Regions from separate parts of the Superficieibacter sp. BNK-5 genome, predicted to be linked through region 3. Evidence: predicted binding sites of a transcription regulator. Region 3 holds the regulator's gene; each other region holds the start of a gene.
What was found. Region 3 encodes CRP, which controls carbon source genes, mostly activating them, when cyclic AMP is high. Its sites were predicted from a motif close to ATGTGANNNNNNTCACAT; they were not measured.
Positions count from the first base shown of each region.

Region 1 (10,114 bases), 1.9 Mb from region 3:
ACGCCGCAGCCGTACTGGCGATAGAATGTTTTTCAGCGAGATTTCGCTGGGATTTTTCAAGCGTGGTCGGCTGTGCAGGGATAAATCGGTTAAGCGTCACGCCGCCGTGCGTGCGGCTGATAACGCCTTCCTGATCGAGTTTAATCAGATCGCGACGAATGGTAGCCGGAGACGCGGAGGTCGCCGCCACCAGCTGATCGACCGTGACCAGATTATGGCCTTTCAGGTAGTCCATAATTTGCTCTAACCGATTATATCCCTTCATGTTATTCCCTGGCGATTTTCATGGCTAACTGGATTGAGATCGCCATGCTCTCAGACTTGGCTTTACCTGTCCAGGCAATATCGAATGCCGTACCGTGGTCTGCCGACGTTCGAATAAACGGCAGTCCGGCAGTGATATTCACGCCATCATAAAAGCCTAGTAATTTTAAGGGGATATGCCCCTGATCGTGATACATCGCCACGACCATATCGTACATTCCTTCATTGCATTGCATAAAGACTGTATCCGGCGGGCACGGGCCGGTAACGTTTATCCCCTGCGCTTTGATGCTTTCAATGGCGGGCGTCAGAATACGGACCTCTTCATCGCCAAACAGACCATTTTCTCCGGCATGGGGATTGACGCCAGCCACCGCAATACGCGGCTGGGTGAACCCTACGCGCCGAAGAAATTTATCGGCCACATTGATTACAGTCTTCACGCGCTCCTGGCTGAGCGTATCCAGGAACTTACGTAGCGAGATATGCGTCGTGATATGGATCACTTTGAGTGTGTCGGTATAGAGCACCATCGCATAATCTTTACTATTGGTGAGATGAGCCAGCAGTTCGGTATGCCCTGGATAGTGATGCCCGGCGAGATGTAATGCCTCTTTATTCAGGGGGGCAGTGGCAATGGCGCTCACTTCACCCCCTAGGGCCAGCGCGGTGGCACGTTTTACGCAGCGATACGCCAGATCCCCTGCCTGTACCTGAACCCGGCCTGGCTGTAACCCGTCGGGATCGGCCAGCTGTTCATCCAGCACGTTGATGACCCTTGGCGCAAAACGGGCCTGAGAGACCTGGCTGATGATCCGTAATTCGGCGCTGCCGGTGATATTCATCGCCAGAATACGTCGCAGAAGTTGCGCGCAGCCAATCACCACCACCGGTGCGCCAGACAGCTCGCCTTCCGTTAAAGATTTAATAATAATTTCTGGTCCAATACCCGCCGGGTCACCCATCGTTACCGCAATAATGTTAGTCACTCAGTTTCTCCTCAATAAAATGCAAAATGTTCAGTAGCGTGGTTTCATCACCAAAACCTCCCGCCTTGGTCATCACCCGACAGGGCAGATCACAACCGGTAAATTGTCCCCAGGGCACACACCCCGCCAGACGCCCCTGAATGCGAAAGCCCGTCGCACCGTGTGCTCGCGCCACCGCGATAGCGACATCGCCGCCGGAAAGATAGAGACCGCCAGGGACCTGACCTTGAGTGATCTCCCGGGTCAGCGTCCCCAGAAAGGTACAGATTCGCGCCCCCAGTTCGGCACGGGTCATATTGAGATCGGCACATAACACGCCGACGTATTCTCGTGAATCAGCATCAACGCTGGTTTGAATAATGCAGTGATGATTGTTCTGTAATGCCGCGATGGCCTGCCGTGCGACGTCATGGATATCGCCCCGTATCGCATCCTGAGGGGTGATCACCAGTCGCACCATTCCCGGATGATCCGCCAGCCGTGCAATCTGTTTTTGCGCGATTTCGCTCATTGAACCGACGACGGCCAGCAAATTGCCTGTTACGGGTGTACGCAGGTTACGAACCAGCGCATCGCATAACCCTCCCGAGCCGATCAACAAAGGGCGTAACCTGTAGCCGCTGACCGCACGGACAATAGCATCGAGGTCACTGTCGGTTTCCGCATCCACCACCAGCAAATGACGCGAATGTGCTGCTACGGTGTGACTGGCGAGCCAGTCGGTAAGATCGCTGGCCGTCAGCAGCGTGCACGTTATTTCGCTCTGTAAATGCACCAGAGCGGTAAGGTCTGAGGTTACCACCGGCGTTTTCGGATCGGTGGCAAACTCGGTTTCTGCGACGGGGACACCGCTGACCAGGCACTGCCCGCGTCGGGTAATACGACCGGCAGCAGGATAAGCAGGTGTCAGGATCGCCAGAGATGTACCGATGGCGTTCATCATGGCATCAATCTCTGCCCCGATATTGCCACGCAGGGTGGAGTCAATCTTTTTGACATTCCAGTCCGCGTGAAACGTATTCAGCACGCGGTGAAGCAGCGAGGTGATCCGGCGTGCGGCCTCGTCAGGCGCTAATGCCCTGCTATCGCTATTAACGATAAGTACCTGCGCGTCGGTGGCGTCAGGAGCGGCGAAGACCACCTCTACCGTTGCCCCCGCCTCTGCCAGACTGACCCCCGCATCATTAGCCCCTGTAAAGTCATCCGCCAGCACCAGAACGTTGGTCGTGAAAGAACGCATCAGCTCCCCTTACTCTTATTTATGCTCGTTATGATTATATTCAATCACATTTGATTAAATGTGAGCAAGATCAATTTATTTAATTTGCCTGTGACGCTAAAATCTTCGGCACGTCGTCGCTGTGATGAAACAAAGTGATTGACTTCAATCACCCGCATCAAAACAGGAGAAAAGCTTTGCTTACCATTAACAGTACATTAATCAGCGGTGCAGGCGCATTTAACGCGCTTGAACCGTTGCTGGAAGGAAAACAGAGGGTTTTGCTGATCACCGATAGCAACATTGTCAGGCTGGAGGCAGCCCAACGCATTAACGCCCTCCTGCATGAAAAGCATCGCCAGGTGCAGGTCATTGACAACGTTCCTGCGGAGCCCAGCCAGCATGATGTTATTGCCCTTCTTGCCTCACTTGAAAATAAGCACATCGATATTGTGGTGGGGATTGGCGGCGGCAGCGTTCTGGATGTAGCCAAACTGTTTTCGGTGCTTTGCCACCCTGATGAACACACTATTGAAGCGCTACTTGCTGGGGAGAAGCCACAACAGCGCATATGCTCTCTGCTCATCCCAACAACGGCGGGGACCGGCTCAGAAGCCACGCCGAATGCGATTCTGGCGATCCCTGAACAGGACACGAAGGTCGGGATCATCTCTCCGGTTCTGCTGCCGGATTATGTGGCGCTCATCCCGGAGTTGACGACCAGCATGCCTTCGCATATCGCCGCTTCTACCGGCATTGATGCGTTATGTCATTTGCTTGAATGCTTCACGGCTACCGTGGCGAATCCGGTGAGTGATAATGCGGCACTTACCGGTCTGGCTAAACTCCTGCGCTATCTGGAAACGTCCGTTAATGAGCCGGGCAACCTGACGGCGAAACTGGAAATGCTGTGGGCCTCCTATTACGGCGGCGTCTCAATTACCCATGCGGGTACGCACCTGGTCCATGCGCATTCCTATCCGCTGGGGGGTAAATACCACCTGCCGCACGGGGTGGCGAATGCGATCCTGCTCGCACCCTGCATGAGCGTGGTTCGTGCGTATGCAGTCGATAAATTTGCACAGGTCTGGGATTTACTCCCCCGCGCTGACCGGACGCTCTCTGCGGAAGAAAAATCTTTTGCACTGGTGGACTATCTGGCCGCGCTCGTGAAACGCCTCGGTCTGCCAGACAATCTCGAAGCCCTGGGGGTCCCCCGTAACGACATTCCGGCGCTGAGTGACGCCGCGCTTAATGTCAAACGTCTGATGAATAACGCCCCCTGTTCAGTTACCCATGCGGAGGTCCAGGCCATTTATCAACGTCTGTTTCCCGCGACTTAACCTTGAGGAGAGAATAATGAATAAGAAAATTGAAGGTGTTTTGACCGCTATTGTCACCCCCTTTGATGGTGATGGTGCAGTGAATCCCCCGGCGCTACGTCAGCAGGTAAACAGGCAGCTTGATGCCGGGAATGGCATTTTCTGCGGCGGCACCAACGGTGAGTTTTTTGTTCTCAATGAGCGAGAAAAAGTGACCGTTGCCGAAACCTGTGTTGATGAGGTTGCAGGCCGCGCCAGCGTGGTTGCCCATATTGGTGAAATCTCTACTCGTGAGACCATTCGCCTGGGTAAACAGATTGCAAAACTGGGCGTGGATGCCGTCTCGGTGATCACTCCCTGGTTCGTGCCGTTAAAACAGGACGAGTTGATCGCTCACTACACCGACGTGGCTGATGCCCTCAGCGTCCCGATCTTTTTATATAACATCCCGGCACGTACCGGAAACACCCTTGAGCCACAAACGGTGCGCACTCTCGCCAGCCATCCCAATATTATTGGTATTAAGGACAGCGCGGGCAGTTATGAAAGCCTGAGCAACTTTCTGGATGCGGTAAAAGATATTGATGGTTTTGATGTGTTGAATGGACCGGACTCATTAATACATCAGGGATTCGTTGACGGCTGTTCTGCCTGTATTTCCGGGCTGGCAAACGTCGCGCCAGGCGAAATTAATGCTATCTGGTCACGTTTTAAAGCGGGCGATGTTGCTGGTTCACATCAGGCACAGGAAAGCGTTACGGGGCTACGCACCGAACTGTATAAAGTGGCTTTTTCGCCCGCTGCGGTGAAAAAAGCGCTACAGCTTATGGGACATGATGTAGGCAATAGTCGCTATGCGGTGCATTTTAGCACCACTCAACTTGAGCAGATTAAGCAAATTGTTCATCGCTGGCTGTAGTAATTAAACCCTGTAGCGGCATATCCGGCCGCTATAACCAGAGGATCGAATTATGAAAGTTATTTGTACTTCACCTTCATTCGCTAAATATGACGCACGTCCGCTGGCCACCTTGCAGGATGCCGATCTGGAGCTAATTTGCTTACCTGCCGATGCCACGTTGAGTATGCTTCAGCCACATCTGGCCGATGCCGTTGCCATGATAGTGGCATTTACAGAAATCAATGATGCCATGCTTGCATTTGCTCCCCAGCTCAAAATCGTATGTAAGCACGGCGTTGGCGTGGACAATATCGATCTTGACGCCACACACAAGCGCGGCATCTATGTGACTAACGTACCGAATGCCAATAAACATGCCGTCGCTGATTTTGCGTTTTCACTGGTACTGGGTTGCGCCAGACAACTGACTCAGGCGGTACAGGAAACTCGTGCGGGCCACTGGCCTCGGATTTTTGCCACCGATGTCTATGGTAAGACGATTGGCATCGTTGGATTAGGCAACATTGGTAAACAAGTCGCTTTGCGTGCGCGCGGGTTTAACATGCGCATTCTGGCGTGTGACGCCTGGCAGGATACCGAATTCGCGCAGGAAAATAATATTGAATATGTGTCGCTGGATACCCTTTGCGAGGCCAGCGATTTCATAACGCTACATACCCCGTTAACCGCAGAGACCAAAGATTTATTCGATATGGCCCGGTTACAAAGTCTGAAGAAGAGCGCCTTTTTAATCAATGTATCGCGGGGCGGCGTTGTCAATGAAGAGGCGCTTTATCAGGCGCTCACCACCCATGTTATCGCGGGTGCGGCATGTGATGTTTTTATGCAGGAGCCCTGCGAGAACCATCCGTTATTTTCCCTGGCTAATTTTTTGCCCACAGCCCATATTGCGGGTTATACCGACGGAGCGATAAGTAACATTAGTGAGCTCTGCGTCAATAATATTATTAGCTGCATCATTCACAAGCAGCGACCCGTTAATATCATGAACTCACTATAAAATAATGGCGGACCTCTTTTATTACTGCCCTACAACAACGAACCTCTACTTATGAGCCAGATATATGAATAATATAACTGATAAAACACGTATTCGCTGGTGGATCGCCGGGTTAATGTGGCTTGCTATTGCCATCAATTATATCGACCGTACGGTATTATCTGCCGCTGCCCCACATCTTATAGATGAACTGTCTCTGGACCCCGAAATGATGGGGTTTATTATGGCTGCGTTCTTCTGGTCTTATTCATTATTGCAAATCCCTGCCGGGTGGTTTGCCGATCGCTTTGGGCAGAAAAAAGGGCTTGGGCTGGCGGTAGCCTGGTGGTCTATCGCGACATCAATGATGGGTCTGGCGACCGGGTTTAAATCACTGCTGGCGCTGCGTCTTGCGCTGGGCGTGGGTGAAGCCGCTGCCTATCCCAGTAATGCGGGTATCGCTGCACGCTGGTTCCCGGACAGGGAGCGCGCAACCGTTTCTGGTCTGTTCGATAGCGCCTCTAAGTTTGGCGGTGCTATTGCTATGCCACTGATCGTCTGGATGATCTATCAGTTTGACTGGCGACTCACTTTTTTAATCATCGGTAGCGTCGGGCTCCTGTGGGTTATTGCATGGTATTTTATTTATGCGGAAAATCCTGAAGATCATAAAAAAATCAGTCAGGCTGAAATTAACCATATTCGTGGTGGGCAACGCCAGAAGCATGGTGATAAATCAGTATTACCTATGCGCTGGTACAAATTATTGCGTTATCGGAATATTTGGGCAATGTGTATTGGTTTCTTCACCATTAACTATACTTCATACTTTTTTATTACCTGGCTACCCACTTACCTGGTTAAAGATAAGGGAATGGATTTCATAAAAATGGGGATGGTCGCCGCCCTGCCGTTGTTATGTGGCATGGTAATTGAAGTTCTGGCGGGTTGGGCATCCGACCGTATTGTTCATAAACGACTCCTCTCGCTGACCGCCACACGTAAATTGTTTTTGACGCTCGGTTTAGTGATGGCGCTATGTATTGGATTTGCCCCTTTCACCGACTCGGTATTTATGACGGTATTTTTGCTCTGCGTGGCAAAATCAGGAACGACCGTAGCCGCTTCTCAGGTCTGGGCCTTACCGGGTGATGTTGCGCCCAAAAACAGTGTTTCCATCGTGGCAGGTTTACAAAATACCGTGTCAAACATGGGCGGTGCAGTAGGACCGATTATTACCGGTGCCATCGTGGCGGCAACGGGATCGTTTACCTGGGCATTGGTGTTCTCAGCCGTACTGGTGGTAGTGGGGATCCTGAACTATCTCTTCTTAATGGGTAAGGTCGAGCCAATTGTTGTAGATGCTCCAAAAACAGCTGATTTAGCAACCGTTCAACAACATTAGTCATTATAGCCCGGCGTCGCTGCCGGGCCGCTTTTTTAATCGAGCATCAACTTGCCCACGATATAGGTTTTCGCCTGCCCGCTCATCAATACCCGGTCGCCTTTCAACTCGCAGCGAATATCTCCACCACGGGCTGACACCTGACGGGCAAACATGCGGTTTTTACCCAACTTTTGCGCCCAGTAAGGGATCAACATCGTATGGGCCGAACCGGTCACCGGATCTTCCCATACCGCTTCGCCTGGTGAGAAAAAGCGGCTGACAAAATCATATCCCTCCCCGCCTGGCGCGGTGATGGTGACTTTATGCTCGCCCGGCACCATTGCGGCGATATCAGGCTTAACCGCTTCAACCTGCTGGCGATCTGCCAGTTCAATCAGCCATGCCCGGCCTTTATGCGCCGCCTGATATGACGCAATACCTAACGCGCGCAGCAAGGCAGCTGGCGGTGTTTGCGGTTCGGTACGATCCACCGGAAAATCCAGAGTCAGCCAGTCATCATTACGACTGACCGTCAGCTTGCCAGAGGCAGTATCAAAAATAATGGCTGGTCGGGTATAGCCCCGATGATTGAAAATTACATGTGCCGCCGCAAGCGTAGCATGGCCGCATAAATTGACTTCGTTACGGGTAGTGAACCAGCGCAGGGAAAATCCGTCATTATGTGGAACGAAAAACGCGGTCTCAGACTGATTATGTTGCCGCGCCATGTTAAGCATGATCTCATCCGGCAACCAGTCTGTCAGCGGGCAGACGGCGGCGGCATTACCGCCGAAAGTGCGTTCACTGAACGCATCGACCATATAATAATCAATTAACCGCATGATCTTTCCTCTTGTTGTTATCTCGCTACTACGCTGACATGACGTCCATGGGTTACGCCAGCGTTAATACAAACTATAACGAATCTTTAATTTTCGACCGGTTAAATTGAGATCTGGGTCACAAAATGGTTGTATTTGCGCCAGCGATAGTTTTAAGATCATCTCCTCTTCTTCTGTACAACCAACCCAGATTATCTCTATGACAACGAATACTGTTTCACGCAAAGTCGCGTGGCTGCGGGTGGTTACGCTTGCCATTGCAGCGTTCATCTTTAATACCACTGAATTCGTACCGGTGGGTTTGCTGTCCGATATTGCGCAGAGCTTCGGCATGGAAACCGCGCAGGTCGGTATTATGCTGACGATCTACGCCTGGGTGGTTGCCCTGATGTCACTGCCGTTTATGCTGCTGACCAGCCAGATGGAGCGACGTAAATTGCTTATTGGCTTGTTCGTCCTGTTCATCGCCAGCCATGTTTTGTCTTTTCTTGCCTGGAACTTCACCACCCTGATTATTAGTCGTATCGGCATTGCGTTTGCACACGCGGTATTCTGGTCGATTACCGCCTCGCTTGCCATTCGCCTCGCCCCGCCAGGGAAGCGGGCGCAGGCATTGAGTCTGATTGCTACCGGGACCGCGCTGGCAATGGTGTTGGGTATTCCGATTGGCCGCATAGTAGGCCAGTACTTTGGCTGGCGTACCACTTTCTTTGCCATCGGTACCGGCGCACTGATTACTCTGCTGTGCCTGATTAAACTGCTGCCGAAACTACCTAGCGAGCATTCAGGTTCTCTTAAAAGCCTGCCGCTGCTGTTCCGTCGCCCGGCGCTGATGAGCATCTATCTTTTAACGGTGGTGGTCGTGACAGCACACTATACGGCGTACAGCTACATTGAGCCTTTTGTGCAAACGGTCGCCGGCCTGAGTGGTAATTTTGCGACGGTGCTGCTGCTGATCCTCGGTGGTTCCGGCATTCTCGGTAGCCTGCTTTTCGGCAAGCTGGGCAACCTGCACGCCTCAACCCTGATTTCAGGTGCTATTGGCCTGTTGTTTATTTGCCTGCTATTACTGGTTCCCTCCGCACAAAATGAAAACCATCTGGCTATCCTGAGCGTGTTCTGGGGCGTGGCAATTATGATCATCGGGCTGGGAATGCAGGTGAAGGTACTGGCGCTGGCTCCGGATGCTACCGATGTCGCCATGTCGCTGTTCTCAGGCATTTTTAATATTGGTATCGGTGCCGGTGCGCTGGTGGGCAGCCAGGTAAGCAGCCATTTTTCGATGGCGGCCATCGGCTATGTCGGTGCGGTGCCGGCACTGGCCGCGCTGATCTGGGCGGTTATTATTTTCCGCCGCTGGCCGGTTTCACTGGAAGAACAAACGCAATAATGGCGTATTGAATGGGGCCGTTAACTGGCCCCAAATCATCATCACAGCAAATAATACCGTTTATTTTTTACTCTTCTCGCATCGACAACATATCCTCTCGTTGCACTACAACCCCATGGCGGACGCGGACTTAAACGACTTTTTAGCAAATCGTGGCATCAGCTTATTCATTCAGTTGACTTATGTTTGCCTGGGCAATAATATCCTCCGCAACTAATATACTTGCCGGGGCAACCATTGTGAAAAGTTCAGGGGATCTGTTTAACGAAATCATTCCGCTGGGACGTTTGATCCACATGGTTAACCAAAAAAAAGACCGCTTGCTCAACGATTATCTTTCGCCGCAGGACATTACGGCCACACAGTTCAAAGTGCTTTGCTCTATTCGCTGCGAAGTGTGCGTCACCCCTGTCGAGCTAAAAAAAGTGCTGTCGGTCGATCTGGGCGCCCTGACTCGTATGCTCGACAGACTGGTCTGTAAAGGCTGGGTTGAGCGCTTGCCGAATCCCAATGACAAACGCGGCGTGCTGGTACGACTGACGCCGGAAGGCACCACCATTTGTGAGCAGTGTCATCAGCTTGTTGGGCAAGATCTGCATCAGGAACTAACAAAAAACTTATCGGCGGACGAAGTGGCTACTCTTGAATACCTGCTCAAGAAAGTCCTGCCGTAAACATAAGAGGTAAGACGATGTCCAGACGTAATACTGACGCCATTACCATTCATAGCATTTTGGACTGGATCGAAGACAATCTGGAGACACCGCTGTCACTGGAGAAAGTGTCCGAACGTTCAGGCT
Region 1 covers NZ_CP179893.1:3,714,969-3,725,082, forward strand. The annotation lists gene ACMGGS_RS17740 (DeoR/GlpR family DNA-binding transcription regulator) at 1-265, opposite strand, end outside; gene ACMGGS_RS17745 (D-threonate 4-phosphate dehydrogenase) at 267-1,253, opposite strand; gene dtnK (D-threonate kinase) at 1,246-2,493, opposite strand; gene ACMGGS_RS17755 (iron-containing alcohol dehydrogenase) at 2,670-3,815, shown strand; gene ACMGGS_RS17760 (dihydrodipicolinate synthase family protein) at 3,832-4,713, shown strand; gene ACMGGS_RS17765 (phosphoglycerate dehydrogenase) at 4,766-5,716, shown strand; gene ACMGGS_RS17770 (MFS transporter) at 5,781-7,100, shown strand; gene ACMGGS_RS17775 (PhzF family phenazine biosynthesis protein) at 7,136-7,924, opposite strand; gene ACMGGS_RS17780 (sugar transporter) at 8,124-9,314, shown strand; gene marR (multiple antibiotic resistance transcriptional regulator MarR) at 9,554-9,988, shown strand; gene marA (MDR efflux pump AcrAB transcriptional activator MarA) at 10,006-10,114, shown strand, end outside.
Region 1: the regulator CRP is predicted to act here: its motif matches at 2,552-2,569, upstream of ACMGGS_RS17755 (iron-containing alcohol dehydrogenase).

Region 2 (10,114 bases), 1.3 Mb from region 3:
TTAGCGGCATTCACTTTCTCCCATGCTAACTGCCCCTCCTCAATAAAGATGACGGGTTTACCCTCCAGTAAATCCTCCAGTTTTTCACTGTGCGACATCAGCCACATCACCAGCCGGTACAATACTCCAAGAGTGATAAATACGGTCAGTACCGGTAGCAGAGGCACATCATCGTAAAACGCCACGTCGCCAGCAGCCGAACCCAGCGTCAGGATAATTAACACTTCAAACAGCGACATCTGCCGCACGCCGCGCCGCCCGGTTATCTTAAGAAACAGGAATACCAGTACGAAGGTATACACACTGCGCAGCGCCACTTCCCCAAGGAACTCAAGCGGCACTTTATCCAGCGCCATACGTTGAAGATCAAATGCTTTCATTTTTTTATTCTCAAACAGCACGTTACTATCCATAAGCATAGCCAATACTTTTATTTCCGCGCCGCACGCCGGGAAGATAGCGCCGGTCAGTTAAAACCCGTATCATTGCGCGCTTTGCGTACAATAAAAGTGAATGACATGACCCAAACCTTCATCCCCGGCAAAGACGCCGCTCTGGAAGATTCCATCGCTCGCTTCCAGCAAAAACTGCAGGACCTCGGCTTCGATATTGAAGAAGCTTCCTGGCTGAATCCTGTCCCTAACGTCTGGTCTGTGCATATCCGCGATACAGAATGCGCCCTGTGCTTCACTAACGGAAAAGGCGCCACCAAAAAAGCGGCGCTGGCCTCTGCGCTGGGTGAGTATTTCGAACGTCTGTCAACAAACTACTTCTTCGCCGATTTCTGGCTGGGCGACACCATTGCCAATGGCCCGTTCGTGCATTATCCGAATGAAAAATGGTTCCCGCTGCCGGAAAATGACGAGCTGCCGGAAGGGATCCTCGATGCCCGTCTGCGCGCGTTTTACGATCCGGAAAACGATCTGAGCGCCGGGATGCTGATTGACCTGCAATCCGGTAATGAAGATCGCGGGATCTGCGCCCTGCCTTTCACTCGTCAATCTGACAATCAGACCGTGTATATCCCGATGAACATCATCGGCAACCTGTACGTTTCCAACGGCATGTCTGCGGGTAATACGGCCAATGAAGCGCGCGTCCAGGGGCTGTCGGAAGTTTTTGAGCGTCATATCAAAAACCGTATCATCGCCGAATCGATCAGCCTGCCGGAAATTCCATCCGAAGTGCTGGCCCGATATCCGGGCGTTGTAGAAGCCATTGCGACACTGGAAGCGGAAGGTTTCCCGATTTTCGCCTATGACGGCTCGCTGGGCGGCCACTATCCGGTGATTTGCGTTGTGCTGTTTAATCCGGCAAATGGTACCTGCTTTGCCTCTTTCGGCGCGCATCCTGATTTTGGCGTGGCGCTGGAGCGTACCGTCACTGAACTGTTACAGGGTCGTGGCCTGAAAGATCTCGATGTCTTCACGCCACCAACCTTTGATGATGAAGAAGTGGCCGAGCATACCAATCTGGAAACCCACTTCATTGACTCCAGCGGCCTTATCTCCTGGGACCTGTTCAAGCAGGACGCTGATTATCCGTTTGTGGACTGGAGCTTTGCTGGCACCACTGAAGAAGAGTTCGCGACCCTGATGGCTATCTTCAGGAAAGAAGACAAAGAGGTCTACATCGCCGATTACGAACACCTCAGCGTCTACGCCTGCCGCATTATCGTACCGGGCATGTCCGATATCTATCCGGCTGAAGATTTATGGATGGCGAACAACAGCATGGGCAGCCATCTGCGCGACACGATTCTGGCGCTGCCGGACAGCAACTGGGACAAAGAAGATTATCTCAACCTGATCGCCCAGCTTGATGAAGAAGGTCATGACGATTTTACCCGCGTGCGCGAATTGTTGGGCCTGGCGACAGGCAGCAATAACGGCTGGTATACGTTGCGTATTGGCGAGCTTAAAGCGATGCTGGCGCTGGCCGGTGGCGACACCGAGCAGGCGCTGATCTGGACCGAATGGACCATGGAATTTAACGCCTCTGTTTTCAGCGCCGAGCGGGCTAACTACTATCGTTGCCTGCAAACCCTGCTGCTGCTGACCCAGGAAGATGAACGCGAGCCGTTGCAGTACCTGAACGCCTTTGTACGGATGTACGGTGCCGATGCGGTAGAAGCCGCCAGCGCCGCCTTAAGCGGTGAGTCTGCATTCTACGGTTTGCAGGCGGTTGACAGTGACCTGACCGCCTTCCCGGCTCATCAGTCACTGTTAAAAGCCTATGAGAAGCTACAGAGAGCGAAAGCGGCTTTCTGGTCACACCAGGGCTAAATAACCGCGCAAACCATAGGCTTACAACTGAGTCTGCGTTATATTACGGAGCGCATTTACCGCTCCGTTTTTTTATATTTTGCGTATTAACCTGAAAATGTAATGTTAAAGTTAAATGTGAGTAAATTTTATTAAGTTTATCTTTTCCTTAATGTAACTTTATATAGTAAATACTCCATTTTAATTAACCGCTCACTGATGAGGCCATAAAAAAATTCAACACAATTTATAATTTTTAAAATTTATTTTTATTCAGATAATCAATACTTTACCCCTAAATAGCTGTAAAACCATACACTATGAAGGCCTATAAGCCAGGCGAGATATGATCTACATCAAATTCTCTTCTATAATGCTTTGTTAGTATCTCGTCGCCGACTTAATAAAGAGAGAGTTAGTGTGAAAGCTGACAACCCTTTTGATCTAATACTTCCTGCAGCAATGGCCAAAGTGGCTGAAGAAGCGGGTGTCTACAAAGCAACGAAACAACCGATGACCACGTTTTTCCTGGCAATTACTGCGGGCGTGTTTATCTCCATTGCTTTTGTTTTCTACATTACTGCCACCACAGGTACCGCCTCCATGCCGTTTGGTATGGCGAAACTGGTAGGCGGCATCTGCTTTTCACTGGGCCTGATTCTTTGCGTTATCTGCGGAGCTGATCTGTTTACGTCAACGGTACTGATTGTGGTGGCGAAAGCCAGCGGTCGTATCACCTGGGGTCAACTGGGTCGCAATTGGCTGAACGTTTACGTCGGCAACCTGATCGGTGCACTGCTGTTTGTACTTTTGATGTGGCTTTCTGGCGAGTACATGACCGCCAACGGTGGCTGGGGGCTTAACGTCCTGCAAACCGCCGACCACAAAATGCATCATACCTTTGTTGAGGCCGTCTGCCTCGGCATTCTGGCAAACCTGATGGTCTGTCTTGCCGTCTGGATGAGCTACTCGGGTCGTAGCCTGACAGATAAAGCGCTCATCATGATTTTGCCGGTCGCTATGTTCGTTGCCAGCGGCTTTGAGCACAGCATCGCGAATATGTTTATGATCCCAATGGGTATCGTAATACGTCATTTCGCCAGCCCGGAATTCTGGACCGCGGTCGGTTCCTCTCCGGACAATTTTTCTCACCTGACTATTATGAACTTTATCACTGATAACCTGATCCCCGTGACTATCGGGAATATTATCGGCGGCGGTTTGTTAGTTGGGTTGACATACTGGGTCATTTACCTGCGTGGTAACGATCATCATTAATGATTGTTCCAGGCGTAAATAAAAAGTCCACTTAAGAAGGTAGGTATTACAATGTCCGAGCTTAATGAAAAGTTAGCCACAGCCTGGGAAGGTTTTGCGAAAGGTGACTGGCAGAATGAAGTAAACGTCCGTGACTTCATCCAGAAAAACTACACTCCTTACGAGGGTGACGAGTCTTTCCTGGCTGGCGCAACTGAAGCTACCACCAAGCTGTGGGACAGCGTAATGGAAGGCGTAAAACAGGAAAACCGTACTCACGCGCCTGTTGATTTCGACACTTCTGTTGCCTCCACTATTACCTCTCACGACGCTGGTTACATCAACAAACAGCTTGAGAAAATCGTTGGTCTGCAAACCGAAGCGCCGCTGAAACGTGCGATTATCCCGTTCGGCGGCATCAAAATGGTTGAAGGTTCTTGCAAAGCGTACAACCGCGAGCTGGACCCATCACTGAAAAAAATCTTTACTGAATATCGTAAAACCCACAACCAGGGCGTTTTCGATGTTTATACCAAAGACATTCTGAACTGCCGTAAATCCGGTGTTCTGACTGGTCTGCCGGATGCCTATGGCCGTGGCCGTATCATCGGTGACTACCGTCGCGTTGCGCTGTACGGTATCGACTTCCTGATGAAAGACAAATACGCACAGTTCCTGTCTCTGCAATCTGACATGGAAAACGGCGTAAACCTGGAAGCCACCATCCGTCTGCGTGAAGAAATCGCTGACCAGCATCGCGCTCTGGGTCAGATCAAAGAAATGGCAGCAAAATATGGCTGCGACATCTCTGGTCCGGCTACCTCTGCTCAGGAAGCTATTCAGTGGACCTACTTCGGCTACCTGGCCGCTGTTAAGTCTCAGAACGGCGCAGCAATGTCCTTCGGTCGTACCGCGACCTTCCTGGACGTGTTCATTGAACGTGACCTGAAAGCAGGCAAAATCACCGAGCAAGAAGCGCAGGAAATGGTTGACCACCTGGTCATGAAACTGCGTATGGTTCGCTTCCTGCGTACCCCGGAATATGATGAACTGTTCTCTGGTGACCCGATCTGGGCAACAGAATCCATCGCCGGTATGGGCGTAGATGGCCGTACTCTGGTAACCAAAAACAGCTTCCGTTTCCTGAACACCCTGTACACCATGGGGCCGTCTCCGGAACCGAACATCACTATCCTGTGGTCTGAAAAACTGCCGCTGAACTTCAAAAAATATGCGGCTAAAGTTTCCATCGATACCTCTTCTCTGCAATATGAGAACGATGATCTGATGCGTCCTGACTTTAACAACGATGACTATGCTATCGCGTGCTGCGTAAGCCCGATGATCGTTGGTAAACAAATGCAGTTCTTCGGTGCGCGTGCAAACCTGGCGAAAACCATGCTGTACGCTATCAACGGCGGCGTTGATGAAAAACTGAAAATGCAGGTTGGTCCGAAATCTGAACCGATCAAAGGCGACGTTCTGAACTTCGACGAAGTGATGGATCGTATGGATCACTTCATGGACTGGCTGGCTAAGCAGTATGTCACCGCGCTGAACGTGATTCACTACATGCACGACAAATACAGCTACGAAGCCTCTCTGATGGCGCTGCATGACCGTGACGTTATCCGCACCATGGCGTGTGGTATCGCGGGTCTGTCTGTCGCAGCTGACTCCCTGTCTGCTATCAAATATGCGAAAGTAACCCCGATTCGTGACGAAGACGGTCTGGCTATCGACTTCAAAATCGACGGTGAATACCCGCAGTTTGGTAACAACGATTCTCGCGTAGATGACATGGCGGTTGACCTGGTAGAACGTTTCATGAAGAAAATTCAGAAACTGACCACTTACCGCAACGCTATCCCGACTCAGTCTGTTCTGACCATCACCTCTAACGTGGTGTATGGTAAGAAAACCGGTAATACCCCAGACGGTCGTCGTGCTGGCGCGCCGTTCGGACCAGGTGCTAACCCGATGCACGGTCGTGACCAGAAAGGTGCTGTTGCCTCTCTGACTTCCGTTGCTAAACTGCCGTTTGCTTACGCTAAAGATGGTATCTCTTACACCTTCTCTATCGTTCCTAACGCTCTGGGTAAAGACGACGAAGTTCGTAAAACCAACCTGGCTGGCCTGATGGATGGTTACTTCCATCATGAAGCGTCCATCGAAGGTGGTCAGCACCTGAACGTGAACGTGATGAACCGTGAAATGCTGCTTGATGCGATGGAAAACCCGGAAAAATATCCGCAGCTGACCATCCGTGTATCTGGCTACGCAGTACGCTTTAACTCCCTGACCAAAGAACAGCAGCAGGACGTTATTACTCGTACCTTCACTCAGACCATGTAATGGGTTTTGACTGAAATCACGATTAAAAAAGCGTAAAATAAAGGCTCCACAGTAGTGGGGCCTTTTTAACACCCGAAGTCTGGTTCGCCAGTTATCTATACTCAATGGGTAACCGTCAAAACAGACCCGACACAACCTTAGCGAGTTGTGCACTCACAGGCCAGGAAGGCCAAAGCTGGAGAAACCACCGCAATGTCAGTAATTGGTCGCATTCACTCCTTTGAATCCTGTGGCACCGTTGATGGCCCGGGCATCCGTTTTATTACCTTCTTCCAGGGTTGCCTGATGCGCTGCCTGTATTGCCACAACCGTGATACGTGGGATACCCACGGCGGCAAAGAAGTGACCGTAGAAGAGCTGATGAAAGAGGTGGTGACCTATCGCCACTTTATGAATGCTTCCGGCGGCGGCGTTACCGCATCCGGCGGTGAAGCCATTTTACAGGCTGAGTTTGTCCGTGACTGGTTCCGCGCCTGTAAGAAAGAAGGTATTCATACCTGCCTCGACACTAATGGCTTCGTCCGTCGTTATGATCCCGTGATTGATGAGCTGCTGGAAGTGACCGATTTAGTGATGCTGGATCTGAAACAGATGAACGATGAGATCCATCAGAATCTGGTCGGAGTGTCCAATCATCGCACGCTGGAGTTTGCCAAATACATTGCTAATAAAGGCATCAAGGTGTGGATCCGTTACGTCGTGGTTCCCGGCTGGTCAGATGATGATGACTCTGCGCACCGTTTGGGCGAATTTACCCGCGATATGGGCAACGTCGAGAAAATCGAAATGCTGCCGTATCACGAGCTGGGTAAACACAAATGGGTGGCGATGGGCGAGGAATATAAACTTGACGGCGTACATCCACCAAAAAAAGAGACCATGGAACGCGTCAAGGGTATTCTTGAGCAGTACGGTCATAAGGTGATGTATTAAGGAATGGTATCCTGCCGGCGTTAACCGGCAGGAAGCACTATCAGACGTGAGCCACTGGCGTCGGATGTTGGCCCGCTTTCCGCAGCAACATCAGCAGATAAATGAACGATACGCTGGCAATCATGATAAACAGCAGGTTATCGGTATAATTTTGCATCAGCATGGCGGTTAACGATGGGCCAAGCAGACTGCCAATTGTATAGCTCAGGAGCAGCGCCTGGTTCATCGCTACCAGCTGATGATGCTCAACCTTCTCACAGGCCCATGCCATCGCCACCGGATAGAGCGTAAAGCCTGCCGCGCCAAGCACAAACAGGGCCGGTGCCATTGCCGCGTGACTGAGCATCGCCAGACAGCCGAGGATCACCACAAACACCTGCACCCGCAGCACCAGCAAACGACCATAGCGGTCCGCCAGTCGACCAATCGGCCACTGACCAAAAATCCCCGCACTCACCAGCACCGCCATCCAGAAACCGATCCCGGCATCGCTGACACCTCGATGGTTAAGATACAGTGGCATCAGACCATATAATGAGCCAAGAACGATGCCTGAAATAATACAGCCGTTTACCCCAAGACGAGCCTGACGCAATCTCAGCATCGGCCATATGCGGGTGGTGTCCTGATGTTCGCTATGCTGATTAACGATGCGTGTAAACAGCAGCGGTAAGATGCCAGCCAGTGTTACGGCGGTCACCCATGGCAGCACGCTCATCAGGTCGGTAGGCAGTTTGCTGACCAGCAGTTGAGCCAGCACAGTACCCACATAGTAAACCATCATATAGGCCGCCAGCAGGCGACCACGGTTGTTTGAGGTGCCGCTACACATCAGCGCACTTTCAACGACCACCCAAATCATCGCGCAGCCAACGCCGGCAATAAAACGCCAGCTTAACCAACTCCAGAAACCGACCATCATCCCCAGACCAATACAGCCCACGGCGAAAATCAACGTAGCAAGATAATAACTACGGTTAAAGCCAAGCCGTTTGATCACATATCCGGTCAACAGCGTACCGACTAAGTTACCGGTGAAATAAGACGATCCCACCATCCCGACCTGCCACGTTGGAAGGTTTTCATGGGCGAGCCAGAGCGGGACGAGCGTGTTTAATACCGCGATCGCCAGGGTCAACAACAGCAGGCCACAGAGCAGCAATTGCACCGGGCGGGTATAGGTGGACATGGATAATAAACCGTGAGGAAGATCAGAATTCGAGCGCATCATGCCACCGCCAGAAACAAAGTCAATTGACGTTTTTCAGCCATAGCACGCTTTGTTTTTCGACGATTGAAATTGCTTATCCAGAACAGAATAAGAAAGGTGATACTAAAAATTACGTCGTTGATTTTGTTGTATTAAATTATAAGAGTTCGCCGCCTGTCAGTCGAAAAATTTCATGATCAAATAAAGGCGTAAAGCCAGGGCAAGCCCCTGACTTTACGCCTTTTATAAGCCATTACCCTGCAATGGCCATACCCGCGGTCATATGCAAACCGTAGAACACCCCGCGACCAATCAATTCACCTGTCAGGACCAGCACAAAAGCGACGGTCAGCAACGATATGGCCGGTCGCTTACCTTTCAATTGCGGTAGGATCCAGCACAGCAGCGCGGCGATAATCGCCACCGCCCGCCAGGCCATCAGCGAACCATATTCCGGGACCAGCGTCGACGCCTGCTGTACCGAACTGTGGATCGTCGCCAGTTCGATGCCCTGCATCAACCCCGTGACCAGACTGACGATCAGCGCCAGCAGCGATACCATCGGCAATAAACGTAGCGGCCGTCCACTCACGCCCGCCATACTCAGCAGCAGATAACCCAATAAGGGTCCGCCGATAAACATCGTCAGGAAGAAGCTCAGCGGCGTCCAGACCGTGTGCCAGGTCGGCACCGTGTCAATGCTGTTGTAGACGCGCACCATCATCCAGACAAAAACCACGCCCAGGATCATCGTCGCCATCAACCACAGCATCCGCAGCGCTGAAGGCATTTTTTTCAGCACCGCCAACAGCCAGCCGAGGCCACCCACGGCAAAAAACAGCGAGCCGCTGGCGATTTCATTACTCAGTGCCGATGCACCGATGCGATTTAACGAGTTAAATGCCCGCAGCGGAGAGCCGAGATGCATTGTTGAGGCAACAAAAGCCAGCCCCATTAATACCCATAGCCCAAACATGCTGGTAATAATCCGTTGTTGCGCCTCTGCGCGCAGACCGCCTTTCATTAGCGCCAGCGCCAGTACGATAAAACCGCCCGCCACGCATTGTCCAAAGACCGTAAAGATCATTAACGGCCATTCATGCCATCCGTTTCCCATTTTACACCTCCTTCGGATTTGCCAGATAACCGGTGGTATCTCCACAGGGACGGCTGTTAGCGTTGGGTTTAATGACGATATTCGGCTTCGTAAAATGTGCGCCCGGCAAAGGAGCAACCGTCGCCAGAGTGCCGTGCTTTTTACGCAGTTCGTCAATCGGACCAAAATCCAGCGCACGTAATGGACAGGACTCAACGCAAATCGGTTTTTTCCCCTCGTTTATCACGCGGTCATGACAGCCATCGCATTTGGTCATATGTCCTTTCGTCGCATTGTACTGCGGTGCGCCATAAGGGCAGGCCATATGGCAATAGCGACAACCAATACACACCTCTTCATCAACCACCACGAAGCCATCTTCGCGCTTGTGCATCGCACCGCTGGGGCACACTTTAGTACAGGCTGGATCCTCGCAATGGTTGCAGGCAATGGAGAGGTAATAAGCGAAGACATTTTGCTGCCAGACGCCGTTATCCTCCTGCCAGTCGCCGCCAGCATATTCATAAATGCGCCGAAAGCTCACGTCCGGGGTTAAGTCTTTATAATCCTTACAGGCCAGCTCGCAGGTTTTGCAACCGGTGCAACGGCTGGAATCAATAAAAAATCCATACTGGGTTGTCATCAGCTACTCCTTACGCTTTTTCGACCTGAACGAGGTTCGTGTGGGAAGGATTCCCTTTGGCAAGCGGCGAAGGTCGCTGAGTGGTCAGCACGTTAATACAGCCGCTCTGATCTACACGTTTCTCATTCGGGTTATACCAGGCCCCCTCACCTAACGCGACGACGCCCGGCATCATCCGCGGGGTCACTTTGGCCTCAATATGAACTTCACCGCGATCGTTAAAAATACGTATCCTGTCGCCGTTACTGATACCACGTGTCTGCGCATCCAGCGGATTGATCCACATTTCCTGACGGCAGGCCGCTTTCAGCACGTCCACATTGCCGTAGGTCGAGTGAACACGTGCTTTGTAATGG
Region 2 covers NZ_CP179893.1:3,157,144-3,167,257, reverse strand. The annotation lists gene ACMGGS_RS15165 (DUF421 domain-containing protein) at 1-380, opposite strand, end outside; gene ycaO (30S ribosomal protein S12 methylthiotransferase accessory factor YcaO) at 519-2,285, shown strand; gene focA (formate transporter FocA) at 2,685-3,542, shown strand; gene pflB (formate C-acetyltransferase) at 3,594-5,876, shown strand; gene pflA (pyruvate formate lyase 1-activating protein) at 6,069-6,809, shown strand; gene ACMGGS_RS15140 (MFS transporter) at 6,850-7,998, opposite strand; gene ACMGGS_RS15135 (dimethyl sulfoxide reductase anchor subunit family protein) at 8,273-9,136, opposite strand; gene ACMGGS_RS15130 (DMSO/selenate family reductase complex B subunit) at 9,138-9,758, opposite strand; gene dmsA (dimethylsulfoxide reductase subunit A) at 9,769-10,114, opposite strand, start outside.
Region 2: the regulator CRP is predicted to act here: its motif matches at 2,609-2,626, upstream of focA (formate transporter FocA).

Region 3 (10,114 bases):
ATTATGCTCGCGTGCCAGGGTGGTCATCGCGTTAATATGCTCGACGATAAACTGGCTGTGGGTAACCCAGAGCTTCATATCAGCCAGGTACTGCGTATTAAAACCCGGTTCCTGCATCGCCTGGTTCAATGAGTTGAATAGAGTGTTATGCGCCTGATTTACCCGCATCCGCTGATACGCGAGGGTGGGGGCCTGCGGATCGTTGCTTAAAATCAGACGCAGCGCTTCCTGATCCGCTTCCAGCGCACCGTGGGCATTCTGCCGTAGCAGGCCGCTTTGCCACTGTGGCCACAGCCAGACCATCCCCCCGAAGGCGATCAGGCAGCCCAGCGCGGTGTCGATCATCCGCGGCAAAATAAACTGTTCGCCGTTAAGGTTGATAAGCTGGAGGGTATATACGGCGGTGACGGTAAAACCAATCATCGCCCAGCCGTAATTTTTCCGCAGGATCAAATAGCTGATAATCGTAATGCCCAGCATCGCGCACAGCGTAAAACCATCCGGCACCTTAAAGTGCAGGGTCGCGCCCGCAATCACCAGCCCGACCAGCGTGCCCAGCGTCCGGTGCAGGATCCGCACCCGCGTCGCACCATAGCCGTTTTGCGTCACGAACATAATGGTCATTAAGATCCAGTAAGGCTTGGGCAGGTGCAGCACGCTTCCTGCCAGGCTGGCGATGCTGAGCATCACGCTGAGGCGGGCCGACGTGCGCAGCGCGGGAGACTTCAGTGATAAATAGTTTTTGAGTGCCGACCACAAGGGCAGACGACGCTGGCGGTCAGCCATCAAATCGCGCGGATAAAGCGGACGCAGCGTTTTCAGCACGCGGGCGATGCGGCTGAAATGCCATGCGCAAAACTGGCCGACGGGATTATCCGGATTCTGCCGGGCGATCTTCTCCAGCGCGCCAATCTGCTTCTCCATGTTGAAGCGCCCGGAATAGTGGTGATAGAGAATATCGTCGGCCATCACGCGCAGGCGAGCGGCCACGGTTTGCGCATTCCAGCGGATCACCGCTTCCGCGTGGCTTTGCTCCACCAGCTTTTGCACCTCTTCCGGCTGGTGGAGGCTGACGGAGATATGCTCCTGCAAATCCAGCGCCATCTGGAACATCCAGCGCAGCCGTTTGTAATTGTGATGTTTCTTTTCCGACAGCATATACAACTGCTGATAGCACTGGGTGATGAGATCCACCGTCTTTTGCTGACGCGCCAGCAGTGGCGGCAGCGCTTTTTCCGGATCGGCGTGCTGGGTCAGCAGGCTGTATTTGGCCTCGCAGTAGTCCGCCAGCTGACGGTAAAGCAGGCTTAGCGATTCGCGCAACGGCTGTTCGCGCCATAGCCAGAACCAGAACCAGTTGAAAAGGCCATACCAGAGCGTGCCTGTGGCATACAAGAGCATCGGCTCCCATACCGGCACTGAACCGGCCAGGCTGAGAGTAAATATAGCGGCAATTAACGAAGCGGGAAGCAGGCGTGCGTGGAGAGGGCTGATTTCTGCCGTAACGCCGAGTATCAGTGCCAACGCGGTCAGGACCAGCGGTAGCGGCGCATCTTGTGCCAGGAGGATCTGTACGGCCAGGCTACTGCCGGCAAACAGCGAACCGCCAATAATAAGACGTTTAAAAAACCGCTTATGCGGCGTATCAAGACCGGCAATATTGCAGCAGGCGGGAACCAGGGAAAATAACAGACCGTACTGGAGCTGGCCGATAATCAGACCTGTAGCCACGGGCAAACACAACACCAGCGTTTGACGTAGTGCGTAGTTCACTTCCGGGTGATAGATAAGCCTGCGCCACATAGAAGTTTATCGGCGCATTGCAGTGAATGCGCCGGGTGTCGAGCTTAGCGAGTGCCGTAAACGACGATAGTTTTACCGTGCGCGGAGATCAGACTCTGATCTTCCAGCATTTTCAGGATGCGGCCTACCGTTTCACGAGAGCAACCGACGATCTGGCCGATCTCCTGGCGGGTGATTTTGATCTGCATACCGTCCGGGTGGGTCATAGCGTCCGGCTGTTTAGCCAGGTTAAGCAGCGTCTGCGCGATACGACCGGTGACGTCGAGGAAGGCAAGGTTGCCCACTTTTTCAGACGTCACTTGCAAGCGACGCGCCATCTGTGCGGAAAGACGCATCAGGATATCCGGATTCACCTGGATCAACTGACGGAATTTTTTATAGGAAATTTCCGCGACTTCACAGGCGGTTTTTGCACGCACCCAGGCGCTACGTTCCTGGCCCTCTTCGAACAGGCCCAGTTCACCGATAAAATCGCCCTGGTTGAGGTAAGAAAGGATCATCTCTTTCCCTTCCTCATCTTTAATCAGCACTGCCACGGAGCCTTTGACGATGTAATACAGCGTCTCCGCCTTTTCACCCTGGTGAATCAGCGTGCTCTTCGATGGGTACTTATGAATGTGGCAATGAGACAAGAACCATTCGAGAGTCGGGTCTGTTTGTGGTTTGCCAAGCACCATGCGCGGTTATCCTCTGTTATAAGCTATCTCCGGCGGCTAAACGACGTTGCCTCCGGGGTTGCAATCGTTTTCTTCCCTCGGGCGGGAAGCTGACTGTCGGTATGCTCCGCAGCCGTTAATCTGATGTCCTTTGCATCTATGTATGCGCAAAGTCAATATATCACTGTAGCATCCCGTCTGTTTTAGCATAGCTTTTGCCGCCTGTCTCCTGGTGTCTCGCTTCAGCATGACGCAGGTCGCCTTCCGTTGCGAGAATTGTTATGTACGCGTAATCTGTGAAGAAAATGGCGACACTGGAGTGGATGTTATGCAAGCGCGAGTGAAATGGGTAGAGGGGTTAACGTTTCTGGGTGAGTCGGCCTCCGGGCACCAGATTTTGATGGATGGTAACTCCGGTGATAAAGCGCCCAGCCCGATGGAGATGGTGCTGATGGCCGCAGGAGGATGCAGCGCGATTGATGTGGTGTCGATCCTGCAAAAAGGGCGTCAGGCGGTGACAAACTGCGAGGTGAAACTGACGTCTGAACGCCGTGAAGAAGCCCCGCGTTTATTTACCCATATCAATTTGCACTTTATCGTTACCGGCAATGACCTGAAAGATGCGGCGGTAGCCCGGGCAGTCGATCTCTCTGCGGAGAAATATTGTTCAGTGGCGTTGATGCTGGGTAAAGCGGTGAATATTACCCATTCGTATGAGGTGGTTGCAGGGTAGGGTTAACGTCCACCTTGTTATTATGTTGCCCGCGTTTGCGGTATAGCGCGGGCAGCCGCATCGTTGTTATGCCGGGTGGCGGCTTCGCCTTACCCGGCCTACGAAAACCATCAATATCAACACTTTAATCGCAATCCACAGGCCCGCGCAAGCGCAGCGCCGCCGGGCAAAGGGCACGCCGCCAGCCACTCTTTCGCTATTCTATTTTTTTGCCTTCCATCAGCCGTTGCACCAGCGGCAGCATAATCAGTTCCATCGCCAGCCCCATTTTCCCGCCGGGCACCACTAATGTATTGATGTGGGAAATAAACGATCCCTGAAGCATCGCCAGCAGCCACGGGAAATCGATCCCTTCCAGATTGCGAAAATGAATGACGACAAAGCTTTCATCCAGTGACGGGATGCCTTTCGCGGCGAACGGGTTGGAGGTATCGACGGTCGGCACCCGCTGAAAGTTAATATGCGTGCGCGAAAACTGCGGCGTAATGAAGTTGATGTAATCTTCCATTGAGCGCACCACCGAGTCCATCACCGCCTCGCGGGAGTGTCCGCGCTCGCTGGTATCGCGAATTAACTTCTGGATCCATTCGAGGTTAACAATCGGTACTACGCCCACCAGCAAATCGACATGGCGTGCAACATCGTGCTGCGGAGTGACCACGCCGCCGTGCAATCCCTCATAAAACAGGACGTCGGTCGGTTCCGGCAGCGGTTGCCACGGGGTAAACGTGCCCGGCACCTGGTTCCACGGCACGGCTTCGTCATAGGTATGCAGATACTTTCGCGCCTGGCCTGTGCCGGAATGACCATATTCAGTAAACGTATGTTCCAGCAGACCAAAGTCGTTGGCCTCGGGGCCGAAGTAGCTGATATGCCGACCCAGATCGCGCGCCTTGCGGATCGCCATGTCCATTTCCGGGCGGGTATAGCGATGAAAGCTATCCCCTTCAACTTCCGCCGCATGCAGGTTGAGCTGGGAAAAAATCTTACGGAAGGCGAGACTGGTGGTGGTGGTTCCCGCACCGCTGGAACCCGTTACCGCAATCACCGGATGTTTGGCAGACATAGCAACTCCCTGAGTAATCAGTAAATTTAGTCGCGAAACTGCTTGCGAGGCATGATGTTGACCGTCTCATGCAGCTCAGACCACACCAGCACGGCGTCACCCGTTTTAAGCTGATGTTTAACGTCGGCGACTTTTTGCTCGAGCGAACGCTCATGTTCACCATAATCAGTGCCTTCACGCAAGACAAAGCTTTCGATCAGGCTGTCGAGCGTTTCAGGGGCGAGATCCTGCCAGGGAATAATCATATTAGGCTCCGAGGTATGTTGTCAGCCAGTCGGGAATGCGTTTTTCCAGCCACATTTCCGGACGCCGCAGCGTGCCACCCACAAATCCGACGTGCCCGCCATGCTCGGTGAGCTGATACTCTACCTGTGGCGGTAAGGTGTCGGGATCGGGGATAACGTGATGATCCATAAACGGATCGTCTTTAGCATGGATGATCAGCGTCGGTTTGGCGATCTGATTGAGCAACGGCATCGCGCTGCACTGACGATAATAGTCGATAGCGTCGGCAAAACCATGAATACGCGCGGTGATTAAATCATCAAACTCGCGCAGGCGGCGTACCTGCTTTAGCTGGGCCAGTTCAATCGGCAGCGTGCCGGGATACGCCTTCAGTTTCCGGGTCGCATTCCCTTTCAGCAGGTTCAGCAGGTAGCGCTGATAGACGCGGGAAAAGCCTTTCTCCATGTGATAGCTGCACGCTTCCAGCACAAAGGGGGCGGAGACAATCGCTGCCGCGTCAAGCGGTGCGTTACTGCCTTCTTTTGCCAGCAGGCACGCCAGCATGTTGCCCCCCAGCGAGTAACCCACCGCTGCGGTAGGGACATTGCCGAACTCGCGCTTCAGCCAGTGCAAAAACCAGGTGCCGTCCTCGGTTTCTCCCGAATGATAGATACGGTTCAGACGATTTGGCTCACCGCTACAGCCACGGAAATGCATCACCACGCCAAGCCAGCCGCGCGCTTTCGCCGCGTGAATCAGGCCGTGCGCATAGGGGCTATGCAGGCTGCCCTCCAGCCCATGAAAAACCACCAGCCGGGGCTTATGCCTGGCCTGCTGCGGATCTTCGCTCCACGCCAGATCGACGAAATCACCGTCCGGCAGATCGAGACGTTGCCACACCGGCGTGAACTGCACCCGGCGACGCAGCAGGCGCGGCAGCATGGTTTGCAGATGCGGATTGCGCGCCCCCGGCATGGGGTGAAAAGAGTGCATATCGTCTTGTCCGACGAGCGGTTGTTCAGATGAAATTTGAGCCATGACAGAGGATAGTTTAAGGAAATTGCGCCGTACTATAACCCGTAATTATTAGTGCGGTTTATGCATTTAACGTGGTAGTCATTATTCAGCCAGCAAATTGCGGGAAAAAAGATGAATATCCACGCCGGGCTTGCGCCGCCATAATCGGGCTTTACGTGCGCCAGTGGCGATGCTCTCGCCGGTCTCCTCCAGCATACCCGACGCCTCAATACGGCGGATCAGGCTTTTGCGCTGGATCGGCTGGCCGAGAATGATCTCCGTCGCTTCCTGGAGCTGCGCGTGGGTAAAATTTTCAGGCAAACAATAGACGGGCAGCAGCGAATACATAGTCTTCTGCCGCAGGCGATGCAGACCCGCCTGCACAATCGCGGCATGATCAAACGCCAGTTCATAGCGGGGAAGCGCCTGCACCGGGATCCATTTCGCATCGCTGACGGTCTCGATATGCGGCGCACAGTCCACCCATGATATCAGCGCAAACCAGCTTACCGTCAGGCTCCAGCCGCGCGGGTCGCGATCCGGGCCGGAAAAGGTATCGAGTTGTTCCAGCCACGATGGCAGCACCCCCGTTTTTTCCGTCAGCTTGCGCAACGCCGTATCACGTGTGGAGGTATCGCGGGCAATATCAATAAACCCCCCCGGTAATCCCCAGCAGCCCTGTTGCGGCTGGCTGGCTCGCTCCACCAGCAGCACACAAAGTTCGCCCTGATGGAGGGTAAAAAGCACGCTGTCGACCGTTACCAGCGGCGAAGGAAAACGGCTGGCGTCGTAATTTTTCAGGTATTCCGCTTCTGTCGTCATTTGTCGTGGCCGTTCACCGTGGCAGGAAAATCCCAGTTTACCAGCCCGGGCCTGCACAAAACATACGCTTTTTTTATTTCTGTTATCAGGCAATTAACGTTATTTTGCTTTTTGTTCAAAAAATAACTTGCATAATATATGTCTTAGGGACATTATTAAATTGTCACAGGGACATTAATTAATTGAGAGGGCAAGAAAATGGAAAAACGGTTGCAGTTATTCATTGATAATCAAGAGATTGCCTTAACAACCGGCATTTTCCCTGACGGTGCGGTATGGCTGAAGGTGACAGGCAAACTGCCAGAACGCGCGCAGTTGATGCGTGTTCGTGCCGCCGCCATGCGTGATATGAATGATTTCATGTTGCTGGCCCAACTGGTTGACGCCGTGCGCCATGTTACCGATGTGCTGGTCAGCCACCTTGAGCTTCCGTGGCTGCCGTGGGCGCGTCAGGACCGTCATATGGTCGCAGGCGACAGCTTTGCACTGAAGGTTTTTGCCCGTCAACTCAATACCCTGGGTTTCGATAAAGTTAAGGTGCTCGACCCGCACAGCGATGCAGCGGGGGCAGCGATTGATAATTTTGTCGCTATCCCGCAGGAAATTTGTCTGCTGCATAGCCCCACACTGGCACGTCAGTTTCAGCAGCAGGCACTAATGCTGGTCGCCCCGGATGCGGGCGCGTTGAAAAAAATCGACGCGGTTGCCAGAGCGACAGGGGCATCTGAATACGCGGTATTAACGAAAAAGCGCGATGTGGCGAGCGGCAATCTCACCGGTTTCGCGCTGGTTTCCGGTGATGTGAGGGGCAGGGATGTGCTGATTGTTGATGACTTGTGTGATGCCGGAGGGACGTTTATTGGCTCCGCCCAGGTCCTGCGCGATGCAGGCGCTCGCAGCGTCAGCCTGTACGTCACGCACGGTATCTTTTCTAAAGGTGTGGAAAATCTGCTTTCAAACGGTATCGACGCAATTTATACCACCACCTCGTTTACTTCACCCGCGCTTGCGCACCCGAACCTTGAACTGATTGATATCGCTGCTATTTACGGCGCTTAACGGAGAAACATCATGAAAATGAATCCCATTCTGGCTATCGATGGCTACAAAGTTTCGCACCGCGTGCAGTATCCGCAGGGCACCACGAAGGTTTACTCCAACTTTACGCCGCGCAGCGATCGCTTTTTTCAGTCTCCGCTTGCCGATGGCAAGCTGGTATTTTTCGGTTTACAGGGCTTTATGCAGTGGTTCCTGGTCGATCTGTTTAACGATGCCTTTTTCTCCCGTCCGGAAGATGAGGTCGTGAATGAATACAAACAGGTGATGGACAGCTATCTTGGGCGCGACGCGGTGGCGGTGGATCACATTCGTACCCTGCACCGCACAGGTTATCTTCCGCTGCACATTAAAGCGCTGGATGAAGGCAGCAAAGTGCCGATGAAGGTGCCAGTCCTGACGATCACCAACACCCGCGACGATGCGTTCTGGCTGGTGAACTATCTGGAAACGGTGCTCTCCGCAGAGCTGTGGAAAACGTCGACCAATGCCACTATCGCGCACCACTACCGCAAGATTTGCGAAAAATGGGCGGCAAAAACCTGTAGCGATCTTTCGCACCTGGATTTTCAGTGCCACGACTTTTCTTTCCGTGGGATGGCCGGTTTACAGGACACCATGCAGGCGGGCAGCGGCCATCTGCTGAGCTTTAAAGGCACCGACAGCATTCCGTCTATTTTGTATGCGCGGGATTACTACACCGAAGGCGAAGAGTACTTTATCGGTGCCAGCATCCCGGCGACGGAACACAGCGTGATGTGTATGGGCCAGCATGAAGGCGAGATTGAGACGTTTCGTCGTCTGATTGCCGACCTCTACCCGCAGGGATTCGTTTCAATCGTTTCGGATACCTGGGACTACTGGCGCGTGCTGACCGAATATACCCGCGAACTGAAGTCGTTGATTATGAGCCGCGAAGGGCGCGTGGTATTTCGTCCTGACAGCGGCGACCCGGTAGATATTCTTTGTGGCACCGGGGCTGATGACGATACGCGTGCCGAGCGTAGCCCGGAAGAAAAAGGGTCGGTGGAAGTGCTGTGGGAGATTTTTGGCGGCACGGTGAATGAGAAAGGGTATAAAGTCCTCGACCCGCACGTGGGACTGATTTACGGCGATTCCATTACCCTTGAGCGGGCCAATGAGATCCTGCGCCGTCTGGAAGCAAAAGGTTTTGCCAGCTCTAACGTGGTGTTTGGCATCGGCTCCTTCACCTACCAGTACAACACGCGTGATACCTTCGGTTTTGCGATGAAAGCCACCTGGGGACAGGTAAACGGCGAAGGGCGCACCATTTTTAAAGAACCGAAAACCGATAACGGTATGAAACGTTCCGCCCGCGGCCTGCTGCGCGTTGAACGTGATGCGCAGGGAGAGCTGGTGCTTCATGACGAGCAAACCTGGGAACAGGAACAGGAAGGCGAGTTGAAAACCCGTTTCCTCGACGGTAAGCTTTTTAACCGCGAACATTTTGAACAGATCCGTCAGCGTCTGGCGGCACAGGGCTAACTCTCCACATGACATGCCGGGTGGCGGCTTCGCCTTACCCGGCCTACGTTTGATCCTACATATCAAAATGTTACGCTTATTGTAGGCCCGGTAAGCGCAGCGCCACCGGGCAGGCGGTGCGCCATTGCCTGGCTTACCGCGCCTGACGCCGCCATCCATTAAATCCATTTTTCCCAATCTAAATTGATCCCCATCACATAACGTCAATTCTAATCATTACTCTCAGGCTAATGATTCTGCCCGCCGCTTAATTGATGCATTTCTCACCAAAGCCCAGACTCTTCTCAGTGTTAAGCCAATCAAACTGATTGCTGAATCAGGAGGTTCATAATGTTATCTGGGCAAACGCCAGCACGCGTCTGGAATACCCGCCGCACTGAAAAACAGCGGCGTCTGGCTTCCGTACCCGTGCAGGGTAAGGTACTGCCAACCGCAGATCTCACCGCGATGCTGGAAAAACTGATCGCGCCGGGTGACCGCGTGGTTCTTGAGGGGAACAACCAGAAGCAGGCTGATTTCTTGTCCCGCATGCTGGCTGAGGTCAACCCGCAGATTGTGCACGACCTGCACATGATTATGCCAAGCGTCGGGCGCAGCGAGCATCTGGATATCTTTGAAAAAGGTATCGCCCGCAAGCTGGACTTTTCCTTCTCCGGGACGCAAAGCCTGCGCATCTCGCAGCTGCTGGAAGATGGCCTGCTGGAAATCGGCGCTATCCATACGTACATTGAGCTTTACTCCCGTCTGTATGTCGATCTCTCGCCGAACGTGGCGCTCATTGCTGGTTTTAAAGCTGACCGTAAAGGCAACCTCTATACGGGGGCGAGCACCGAAGATACCCCTGCATTAGTTGAAGCGGCCGCGTTCCATGATGGCATTGTTATCGCCCAGGTTAACGAACTGGTCGATGACGAGTGTGACCTGCCGCGTGTTGATATCCCCGGTTCGTGGATTGACTACGTGGTGGTCGCCGACAAACCGTTCTTTATCGAACCGCTGTTTACCCGCGACCCGCGCCTGATCAAACAGGAACACATCCTGATGGCGATGATGGCGATCAAGGGTATCTACGCGGAGCATCAGGTGCAGTCGCTGAACCACGGCATCGGCTTTAATACCGCTGCTATCGAACTGCTGCTGCCGACCTACGGCGAACAGCTCGGCCTGAAAGGCAAAATCTGCAAACACTGGACCCTGAACCCGCATCCGACGCTGATCCCGGCCATTGAA
Region 3 covers NZ_CP179893.1:1,826,538-1,836,651, forward strand. The annotation lists gene ACMGGS_RS08690 (YccS/YhfK family putative transporter) at 1-1,803, opposite strand, end outside; gene crp (cAMP-activated global transcriptional regulator CRP) at 1,848-2,480, opposite strand; gene ACMGGS_RS08700 (OsmC family protein) at 2,788-3,192, shown strand; gene ACMGGS_RS08705 (phosphoribulokinase) at 3,389-4,258, opposite strand; gene ACMGGS_RS08710 (YheU family protein) at 4,285-4,503, opposite strand; gene ACMGGS_RS08715 (hydrolase) at 4,505-5,521, opposite strand; gene ACMGGS_RS08720 (NUDIX hydrolase) at 5,603-6,322, opposite strand; gene prs (ribose-phosphate diphosphokinase) at 6,521-7,381, shown strand; gene ACMGGS_RS08730 (nicotinate phosphoribosyltransferase) at 7,394-8,884, shown strand; gene mdcA (malonate decarboxylase subunit alpha) at 9,215-10,114, shown strand, end outside.